Telluria mixta: one gene and its partner. The protein of the gene in region 2 binds, or shares a complex with, the protein of the main gene of each other region. Links are inferred from orthologs where the notes say so. Each region holds a gene or a part of one and is shown on either strand. Other genes may lie near its edges.

The links.
Region 1: the proteins of mnmE (region 2) and mnmG are in contact, whole or in part, in a solved structure (PDB 9HIP), measured with the Escherichia coli proteins. The link is inferred for Telluria mixta from one-to-one orthologs.

What each region holds. Positions count from the first base shown.
Region 1 is NZ_CP119520.1:1,996,918-2,001,284, reverse strand. What follows is about bases 1,271-4,237. They hold mnmG (tRNA uridine-5-carboxymethylaminomethyl(34) synthesis enzyme MnmG), read left to right. Parts: upstream 1,271-1,770; coding sequence 1,771-3,705; downstream 3,706-4,237. Other genes in these bases: rsmG (16S rRNA (guanine(527)-N(7))-methyltransferase RsmG), read left to right, coding at 3,702-4,237; P0M04_RS08890 (DUF1176 domain-containing protein), read right to left, coding at 1,271-1,624. In the rest of the region: P0M04_RS08895 (sulfite exporter TauE/SafE family protein), read left to right, coding at 1-559; more of P0M04_RS08890, read right to left, coding at 578-1,270; more of rsmG, read left to right, coding at 4,238-4,349. UniProt on the Escherichia coli protein: NAD-binding protein involved in the addition of a carboxymethylaminomethyl (cmnm) group at the wobble position (U34) of certain tRNAs, forming tRNA-cmnm(5)s(2)U34.
Region 2 is NZ_CP119520.1:2,348,563-2,353,878, reverse strand. What follows is about bases 1,254-4,064. They hold mnmE (tRNA uridine-5-carboxymethylaminomethyl(34) synthesis GTPase MnmE), read right to left. Parts: upstream 3,444-4,064; coding sequence 2,064-3,443; downstream 1,254-2,063. Other genes in these bases: yidC (membrane protein insertase YidC), read right to left, coding at 3,634-4,064; P0M04_RS10435 (putative bifunctional diguanylate cyclase/phosphodiesterase), read right to left, coding at 1,254-1,841. In the rest of the region: more of P0M04_RS10435, read right to left, coding at 1-1,253; more of yidC, read right to left, coding at 4,065-5,289; membrane protein insertion efficiency factor YidD, read right to left, coding at 5,299-5,316. UniProt on the Escherichia coli protein: Exhibits a very high intrinsic GTPase hydrolysis rate. Involved in the addition of a carboxymethylaminomethyl (cmnm) group at the wobble position (U34) of certain tRNAs, forming tRNA-cmnm(5)s(2)U34.

The DNA of each region.
Region 1 (4,367 bases), 350 kb from region 2 along the record:
GAGCACGGCGGCACCGGCGGCGCTCGCCGCGTTCGCGCTGTCGTTCATCGGTGCGTGGACCGTGACCCGCGTCCCGGGCGACTTCGTCAGGAGTCTCCTGCCGCTGATCCTCGTCGCGGTGGCCGTGTACACGTACAAGAAGAAAGACCTGGGCGCCGTGCATGCGCCGGCGCACAGCGGCATGACGGAACGGCTGCTCGCGATGGGTGTCGGCGCCGCCATCGGTTTTTATGACGGCTTCTTCGGCCCCGGCACCGGCAGCTTCCTGATCTTCCTGTTTGTTCGCTTCTTCGGATTCGACTTCCTCAGCGCGTCGGCGGCGGCGAAGATCGTCAACGTCGCCTGCAATATCTCGGCGCTGATCTGGTTCGGCTACAGCGGTCACCTGCTCTGGCAACTCGGCCTGTTGATGGCCGTGTGCCAGATCGCGGGTTCACTGGTCGGAACGCGGCTGGCGCTGAAGCACGGTAGCGGCTTCGTACGCAAGCTGTTCCTTGTCGTCGTCGGGCTGTTGATCGTAAAGACAGCGTTTGACACGTTCAAGCGCTTGGGCTGGTGATTGTTTCACGTGGAACAGTCAACGCGACTTGCGGACGCGTGTGACAAGCGTCGGCAAGTTCCACGCGCCACCGGGCGTAATCTGGCGGCACATGCCGCTCGTCGCGTCGGAGGTCTGCGTGAACGCGCGGCCGTCCCAGGTCCAAGTCGCGGTCGCGACGCAATCGGCGATGCCGCGACCCTTCTGGAATGAGCTAATGACGCCGTCGTCGTAATCGGTTGCGGACGTCGTGACCAGAACGGCGGAGTAGGGTGGCTTGGCGTCCACGACCCAGTAGCCGTCGCCCGTGTTGTAGGCGGCGGTCCAGCACGTGTGCGATACGAGCAGCTTGTCTTTCGTGAAAGGCCGGGCCTCGAACTCGCCCGATGTTTCGGACGTCGAGTCCAGCAGCTCGCAATCGCCTTCCTTCACCGTCTTGCGTAGCGCGGCCCTGAGCGCGCGCGTTTGGCTGGAAGTCAGTTTAATGGGATTCTTGTCCTGGCTGACTGGCCCTGCTTGCACCTCGGGCGCGGGCAATGGCGGCACAACACTTGATTCAGATTTGCTGCCCCGGCGCACCAGCGCACCGGGGGTGTCGAGCCGGCCCTGGAACTCATCCATCTTGAGCAGTACGGCATTGGCGCCGGCTGTCGATATGGTCCACGTCGTTCCCTTGCCGGACCAGGAGATGCGGCCATCCTTGAGCAGAGCCGGCAACAGGGCGCGGACCTGCGCATCGGTCAGCGTGAGGATGGACGACTTCGGGTCGATGCGGACGATGCCGAGGGCGCGGCCATCGAGGGACATTGCGAGCTGGTCGGGCGTCGGATGACGTTCGTCATCTGCCAGTTGCAGTTCGACCTTGACCGTCTGGTTCGGCCCCGCCGCGCGCGTGACCAGGAGGGTGGCGGCCGGACCATCGCCTTCGTCGTTATAGCCTGCGGCGCGGCAGGTTCGCGTATTGTCGCAGGCGAGTTCCCAGTCCTTGTGGCTGAAGGTGGTTGACGGCAGATCGGAGCGTGGATACGCGCTGGCGTTGGCGCTCAAGGCGAGCAGGGCATAGGTAAGCGGGCGAAGTTTAGACATGGTGGCAAGGTGAAGTGAGTGTGGCGAAAAGCCTAACACGTCACTGTTTCACGTGAAACAAATCGTCGTTTTCGGGGTCGAGCCGAAGCCGCACGGAAAAAAGAATCTATAATCGCTTCTTAATCCTCCTCGCAACACACTCCATCATGCTATTTCCGACTGAATTCGACGTGATCGTCGTTGGCGGCGGCCATGCCGGCACCGAAGCGGCGCTCGCGTCTGCGCGCATGGGCCAGAAGACCCTGTTGCTCACTCATAACATCGAAACCCTGGGCGCGATGTCCTGCAACCCGTCCATCGGCGGCATCGGCAAGGGCCACCTCGTCAAGGAAGTGGACGCCATGGGCGGCGCAATGGCTATCGCCACCGACGAAGCCGGTATCCAGTTCCGCATCCTGAACTCCTCGAAGGGCCCGGCTGTGCGCGCCACGCGTGCCCAGGCCGACCGCATGCTGTACAAGCAGGCGATCCGTTCGCGCCTGGAAAACCAGCCGAATTTGTGGCTGTTCCAGCAGGCCGTCGACGACCTGGTGGTCGAAGGCGACCGCGTCGTCGGCGCCGTCACCCAGATCGGCCTGCGCTTCCGTGCGCGCGCCGTCGTGCTGACGGCCGGCACTTTCCTCGACGGGAAGATCCACGTCGGCCTGCAGAATTACTCGGCCGGCCGTGCGGGCGACCCGCCGGCGGTCTCTCTGTCGTCGCGCCTGAAAGAACTCAAATTGCCGCAGGGCCGCCTGAAAACGGGTACGCCGCCGCGCATTGACGGCCGCAGCATCGACTTCTCCGTGATGACGGAACAGCCGGGCGACCTCGATCCGGTCCCGGTGTTTTCGTACATGGGCAATGCCGCGATGCACCCGAAACAGCTGCCGTGCTGGGTGACGCACACGAATGCGCAGACGCACGACATCATCCGCAACGGCCTCGACCGCAGCCCGATGTACACGGGCGTGATCGAGGGCGTCGGTCCGCGCTACTGCCCGTCGATCGAAGACAAGATCCACCGCTTCGCTTCGAAGGAATCGCACCAGATCTTCCTCGAACCGGAAGGCCTGACGACCAACGAGTTTTACCCGAACGGTATCTCCACGAGCCTCCCATTCGACGTGCAACTGGCCCTGGTGCGCTCGATGCGTGGCCTGGAAAACGCATTCATCCTGCGTCCCGGCTATGCGATCGAATACGATTATTTCGACCCGCGCGGCCTGAAGGCATCGCTGGAGACGAAGGCCGTCCAGGGCCTGTTCTTCGCCGGCCAGATCAACGGGACGACCGGCTACGAAGAAGCCGCGGCCCAGGGCATGCTGGCGGGTATCAACGCGGCGCTGCTGACGCAGGGCCGCGAGGCATGGACGCCGTCCCGCTCGGAGGCCTATCTCGGCGTGCTGGTCGACGACCTGACGACGCAGGGCGTCGCGGAGCCGTACCGCATGTTCACGAGCCGCGCGGAATACCGTCTGTCGCTGCGCGAAGACAATGCGGATATGCGCCTGACGGAGATCGGCCGCAAGTTGGGCGTCGTGGGCGATGCGCAGTGGGAAGCGTTCGAACGCAAGCGCGAAGCCGTTGCGCGCGAACTGGAGCGCCTGCGTGCGACGTGGGTCAACCCGCGCATTCTCGCCGCAGCCGAATCGGAACGTGTAATCGGCCAGGCCATCGAGCGCGAATACAACCTGGCGGACCTGCTGCGCCGTCCGGGTGTGGAGTACGACAAGCTGGTAACCCTGCAGGGTGTCGACGGCCAGGCGCTGGGCGGTCCGGGTGTGGAAGATCCGGCTGTGAAAGAACAGGTCGAGATCCAGCTGAAGTATTCGGGCTATATCGATCGCCAGGCACGTGAAGTCGAACGCCACGATCATTACGAAAACCTGAAATTGCCCGAGAACCTGAACTATCTCGAGATCGCGGCATTGTCGATCGAAGTGCGCCAGAAGCTCGATAAACAGCGGCCCGAAACGCTGGGCCAGGCCTCGCGCATTTCCGGTGTCACGCCGGCGGCAATTTCTCTGCTGCTCGTGCACCTAAAAAAACGCGGCGCCAAGGGTTTTACCAGTGTCCCGAACGAGGAATCGGCCGCATGAAGAATTTCGACCGAGCGGCCTTGTCCGCTGTGCTGGGGGAGGGCATCGATGCGATGCGCCTCGACGTGAGCCCGGCCCAGCAGGACAAGCTGATGAATTACCTAGCGTTGATGTTCAAGTGGAATGCCGTCTACAACCTGACGTCGCTGCGCGACCCGATGCAGATGGTCACGCACCACCTGCTGGATTCGCTGGCGGCCGTGCCGGCATTCGCGGCTGCAAAGAACGTGCTGGATGTCGGTTCCGGCGGTGGTTTGCCGGGCATCGTGCTGGCGATCGTTCGTCCCGACATGAAAGTGTCGATGATCGACACGGTCCATAAAAAAACAGCTTTCCTGACGCAAGTGAAAGCGGAGCTGGGCCTGGCCAACGTCACGGTGTACACGGCACGGGTGGAGCAATTGCAGGTGAGCGACAAATTCGATGTCATCACCTCGAGGGCTTTTGCCGACCTGTCGGATTTCGTCAACTGGTCTTCGCACCTGCTGGCCGACGGCGGCCGCTACATCGCCTTGAAAGGGGTAGCACCGAAAGACGAACAGGAACGGCTGCCGGCAGAGTGGAAGGTCGACAAGGTGGAACCGCTGGACGTACCAAGGCTCGGCGCCGAGCGTCACCTGGTATTCATCGAACGTTCCACGTGAAACAATCCCGCGAGCACT
Region 2 (5,316 bases):
AGCACGTCGATCGGAAACTGGCTCAGGTAGCTCAGGCTCGAATAGCCGGTACCAAAATCATCCACGGCAATCTTGACGCCGAGCGCCTTGAACCTCGCCAGCAGGTCCGCGCTCGTGGCGACGTCGCGCATCAAGACCGTTTCGGTCAGCTCGAGCTGCAGGCAGGCCGGATCGGCCCCCGTTTCCTCGAGGATGGCCAGTGCGTGGTCGAAAAAATCGCGCTGGCGGAATTCGACGGCGGACACATTGACCGCGATCGACACGCCCGGGATGCTCGCCTCGCGCCAGCGCACGATTTGCAGGCAGGCTTCGCGTAACACCCAGCGCCCGATCGGCACGATCAGGCCGCATTCCTCGGCGATGGCGATGAACCGCTCCGGCTGCACCAGCCCCCATTCCGGATGCATCCAGCGCAGCAATGCCTCGACGCCGGTGATGCGATGGTTCTGCAGGTCGACCTTCGGCTGGTAGTGCAGCGTGAACTCGGACTGCTCCAGCGCACGCCGTAGATTGCTTTCGATCAATTGCCTCTCCACGGCGCGCTGGTTCATGGCCTGGTGGAAGAACTGGTAGTTATTACGCCCACGTTCTTTTGCGTGATACATGGCCGTATCGGCATTCTTGATGAGCGTGACCGCATCGGTACCGTCGAACGGAAAGACGCCGATCCCGATGCTGGTCGAGGTGTGCAATTCCTGTTCGCCGATCAGGAACGGCGTGGCGAGCGCATGCAGGATCTTTTCCGCCGTCAGCGCCGCGTCCTGCGGATGACGCTCGTCGGCGAGCAGGATCACGAACTCGTCGCCGCCGTAGCGGCTGACGGTATCGGACGTGCGCACGCAGGCCAGCAGGCGTTCCGCGACCGCCTGCAGGAGCTGGTCGCCGACGCCGTGCCCGAGCGAATCGTTGATGTGCTTGAATTTGTCGAGATCGAGGAACAGCAGGACCGGATACGCGTTGCTGCGCCTGGCCAGGGCGATCGCCAGCGAGACGCGGTCGTTCAACAGCATGCGGCTGGGCAGGTTGGTCAGGAAGTCGTGTTGCGCCAGATGCCGCATCTTCGCCGTCAACGCCACGTTGTGGGAGATGTCGCGGAACACCATCACCGCACCGACGAGATGTCGGTTCCAGTCATGGATCGGCGCGGCCGAATCCTCGATCGGAAGGCGGCTGCCCTGGCGGTCGATGAGCACGCACTCGTCCGCCAGGTCGGCGGACGGGTCGCCGCGCAGGATGTATTCGAGCGGATTGGGGATCGGCCGCCCGGTGACGTTGTCGACGATCGCCAGGATGTCGTCGACGCGCCGCCCGCGCGCCTCGTCGCGCGACCAGCCGGTCATCCGTTCCGCCGCGACGTTCAGGTAATCGACACAGCCATGCATGTCGACCGAGATGACGGCATCGCCGATCGAGTTGAGCGTGATCTGCGCGCGGGTCTGGGCGATGTACAGGCGCTGCTCCACCTTCATGCGTTCGATGACGTTGCGCAGCGATTGCGGCACCAGGTAATTGTCGAAGTACCCCCGCGACAGCCAGCCCTGGGCACCGCGCTGGACCGCTTCCTTGGCCTGGGCTTCGTCGTCGAGATCGCACAGCGTCAGGATGGGTATGTGGCAGGCTGCCTCGTACAACCGGTCGAAACAGGTCATGCCCTGCGCATCGGGCAGCGTCAGGTTCAAGAGGACCGCATCGATGCCGCCCGCCGCCAGCCGCTGCACGCCGGCAGCGAGGGCGGGAACGTCTTCCACGTCGAACGGGCCGTCGCGCGCATTGCCCAGCGCGTCCCTGAGGGCAAGCACGTCGTCCGTGACGGCGGAAATGATGAGGACTCGATTCGCCATGGCGTCTCCCGCGTACCCGACTTCGACCGTTGGAATGAGGACTGGTTCGCGGCGCGGACGCCCCGGCCAGGTCCGCAGCACCATGGGGCCAGCCTGCGCCCGATCCGGCGATCCGTCCAGTACGTGCCGTGCGGCATGCCCGGAAGGACGGGCGAGCACATGTTCAGGCTGGCGCGGCGCACCAGTTGATCCGGGACGCCGCCAGCACACATCCGGAACGGTCTATTTACCGATGCAGAACCGGCTGAAGATCACACCCAGCAGATCATCCGGCGTGAACTGCCCCGTGATGCTGGACAGCTGGTCCTGCGCGAGCCGCAGCTCCTCGGCAAAGAGATCCAGCGACTGGTCGTCCTGCGCCGCGTGCTCGGCGGCGTACCGCAGGTGCTCGCGCGCCTGGCGCAGCGCGACAAGGTGGCGTTCGCGCGCGAGGTACAGCGATTCGCCCGTCTGCTGCCAGCCGGCGATGCGCAGCAGTTCCGCGCGCAGCAGGTCGATACCGATCTTCTCGTGCGCGGACAAATAGATGTTGACCGCGTCCGCGCCCGGGTCCACGGACGGCTGGTGGCCGGACAGGTCGATCTTGTTCCAGATGCGCACGACGGGCACGCCGGCCGGGAATGCGGCGACGATCTCCTCGTCGGCCTTGGCCGGGCCGAGGCTCGCGTCGAGCAGGTGCAGGATCACGTCCGCCTTGCCGACCTCGCCCCACGTGCGCTCGATGCCGATGCGCTCGACGACGTCGATGCCCTCGTCGATGGCGCGGATGCCGGCCGTGTCGACGATGTTCAGCGGGATGCCCTCGACCTGGATCGTCTCGCTGACTTTATCGCGCGTCGTGCCCGCGATCGGCGTGACGATGGCGACGTCCGATCCGGCCAGTGCGTTCAGCAGCGACGATTTGCCGACGTTCGGCTGGCCGACCAGCACGACATTCAAACCCTCGCGCAGCAACGCGCCCTGGGCCGCCTGGCGGAACACGGCTTCCAGCGCGTCGACGATGCCCTTCAACTGGCCGCGTGCATTGGACTTCTCGAGGAAGTCGATCTCCTCTTCCGGGAAGTCGAGCGTGGCCTCGACGAGCATGCGCAGGTTGATCGTCTTCTCGACCAGTTCATGGACGACCTTCGAAAAGGCGCCGGACAGCGATTGCGACGCCGATTTCGCGGCGGCCTCGGTGGACGCGTCGATCAGGTCGGCCACGGCTTCCGCCTGCGCGAGGTCGAGCTTGTCGTTCAGGAAGGCGCGGCGCGTGAATTCGCCCGGCTCGGCGAGGCGCAGGTCCAGGTCGCGGCCTGCCTCCAGCACGCGCGCGAGCAGCATGCGCAGCACGACGGGGCCGCCGTGGCCCTGCAGTTCCAGCACGTCCTCGCCCGTGTACGAATGCGGCGCCTTGAAGTACAGCGCGAGGCCCTCGTCGATGACGGTGCCCGCGGCGTCCTTGAACGGCACATAGGTGGCGTGGCGGGGCGTGAGCTTCGTGCCGGGGAACAGCGCGGCCGCGAGGGCGGACAAGTCCTTGCCGGAGGCGCGCACCACGCCGATGCCGCCGCGGCCGGGGGCGGTGGCGATGGCGGCGATGGGGGAGGTGTCGAGTTTCATGGGGTGGGATTGTAGATTATTAGTCGGACTGATGCCCATGAACGTCGTCCCCGCGAAGGCGGGGACCCAAGTACTGCCGGCGCCGTGGTAACGCGTGCAAATTGGGTTCCCGCCTGCGCGGGAACGACGGGCTGCTGCCAACAATAAAAAAGCCCGTGCGGACACGGGCTTTTCGCTCACGAGGCCGGAGTTACTTGGCCGGCGCGAACTTCTTGGTGATGACGTACTGCTGCGCCATCGAGATCAGGTTGTTCACGACCCAGTACAGCACGAGGCCGGACGGGAAGAACAGGAAGATGACCGAGAACGCCAGCGGCATGAACATCATCATCTTGGCCTGCACCGGATCGGCCGGCTGCGGGTTCAGCTTCTGCGTGATGAACATCGAGATCGCGTACAGGATCGGCAGGATGAAGTACGGGTCCGGTGCCGTCAGGTCGTGGATCCAGCCCACCCACGGTGCGCCGCGCATCTCGACCGCGGCCTGCAGCACCCAGTACAGGGCCAGGAACACCGGCATCTGCACGAGGATCGGCAGGCAGCCGCCCAGCGGGTTGATTTTCTCGGCCTTGTACAGCTCCATCGTGGCCTGCTGCATCTTGACCGGATCGTTTTTGAAACGCTCGCGGATCGCCTGCATCTTCGGCGTCACCGTCTTCATCTTGGCCATGCTGCGGTAGCCGGCCGCGGACAGCGGGAAGAACAGCAGCTTGATCAGGATCGTGAAGGCGATGATGGTCCAGCCCCAGTTGCCGATCATCGAGTGCAGCCAGTTCATCGTGGCGAAGATCGGCTTGGCGATGATCGCCGCCCACGCGTAGTCGCGCACCAGGTCGAGGCCCGGGGTCACGCCTTCCAGCAGGCTCTGCACCTGCGGGCCCGAGTACAGGCGCGCGGCGTTCGAGACGGTCGCGCCCGGAGCCACGGTGCCCAGCGGCTCGACGGCGCCGATCGCGAACAGGTTGTTACCCAGCGACTTCGTGTAGATGTCGCGCTGCGTGTTCGCCGGCGGGATGAAGGCCGAGACGAAGAAGTGCTGCGAGATCGCGATCCAGCCATCCTTCGCGGTCTTCGCGTGCTCGGCCGAGCCCTTGCCGATCTTTTCGAAGGTCAGCTTCTGGTAGTGCTCTTCCGGCGTCCACAGGGTCGGGCCCGTGTAGCTGCTGTTGAAGTACGTGTCGCCTTCCGGCTTCATGCCGTCATGTTCGAGCTGGAAGTACAGCGACGGGGTCACCGGTGCCTGGGTCAGGTTCGTCACGTCGTGGCGCACGTCGATCACGTAGTCGTTGCGCTTGAACGTGAAGGTCTTGGTCAGGCGCACGCCGCCCTGCTCCGCGTCCAGCACGACCTGCACCTGGTTGTTGCTGTCCAGCGCGCGCGGGCCAGGACGGACCGTGAACGGGGTGTTGTGGTTCGGCAGGACGCCGGCCGCGCTGGCGCCGGTCAGGCCCGTCTGGGCCAGGTAGACGCGCGGACCGTTGGCCTGGAACAGCACCTGGTTCTTGGTCTGGTCGACCTTGTCGCGGTATTTCAGCAGTTCCAGGCGACGGATCACGCCGCCGGCCGTGTCGATGTCGACTTTATAGACGTCGGTGCTGACGGTGATGACCTGGGTCTGCACGGGCGCGGGTGCCGCGGGCGTGCCCGGGACGGTGCCGGCCGGAGTCTGCGTTGCGGCCGTCGGCAGGTCATTCGGCTTGGCCGGGTTTGGGGCCTGCGCGACCTTGGCCGGCGGCTGCGCCGAGAACATCGACTGCTTGCCGTTGGCCACCATCCAGTCGTTCCACAGGACGACCAGCGAGACGGCGAACACGATCCACAGGATGGTACGTTTATTGATTTCCATTGGTCTTATTCAGGAATGCTTGCAACC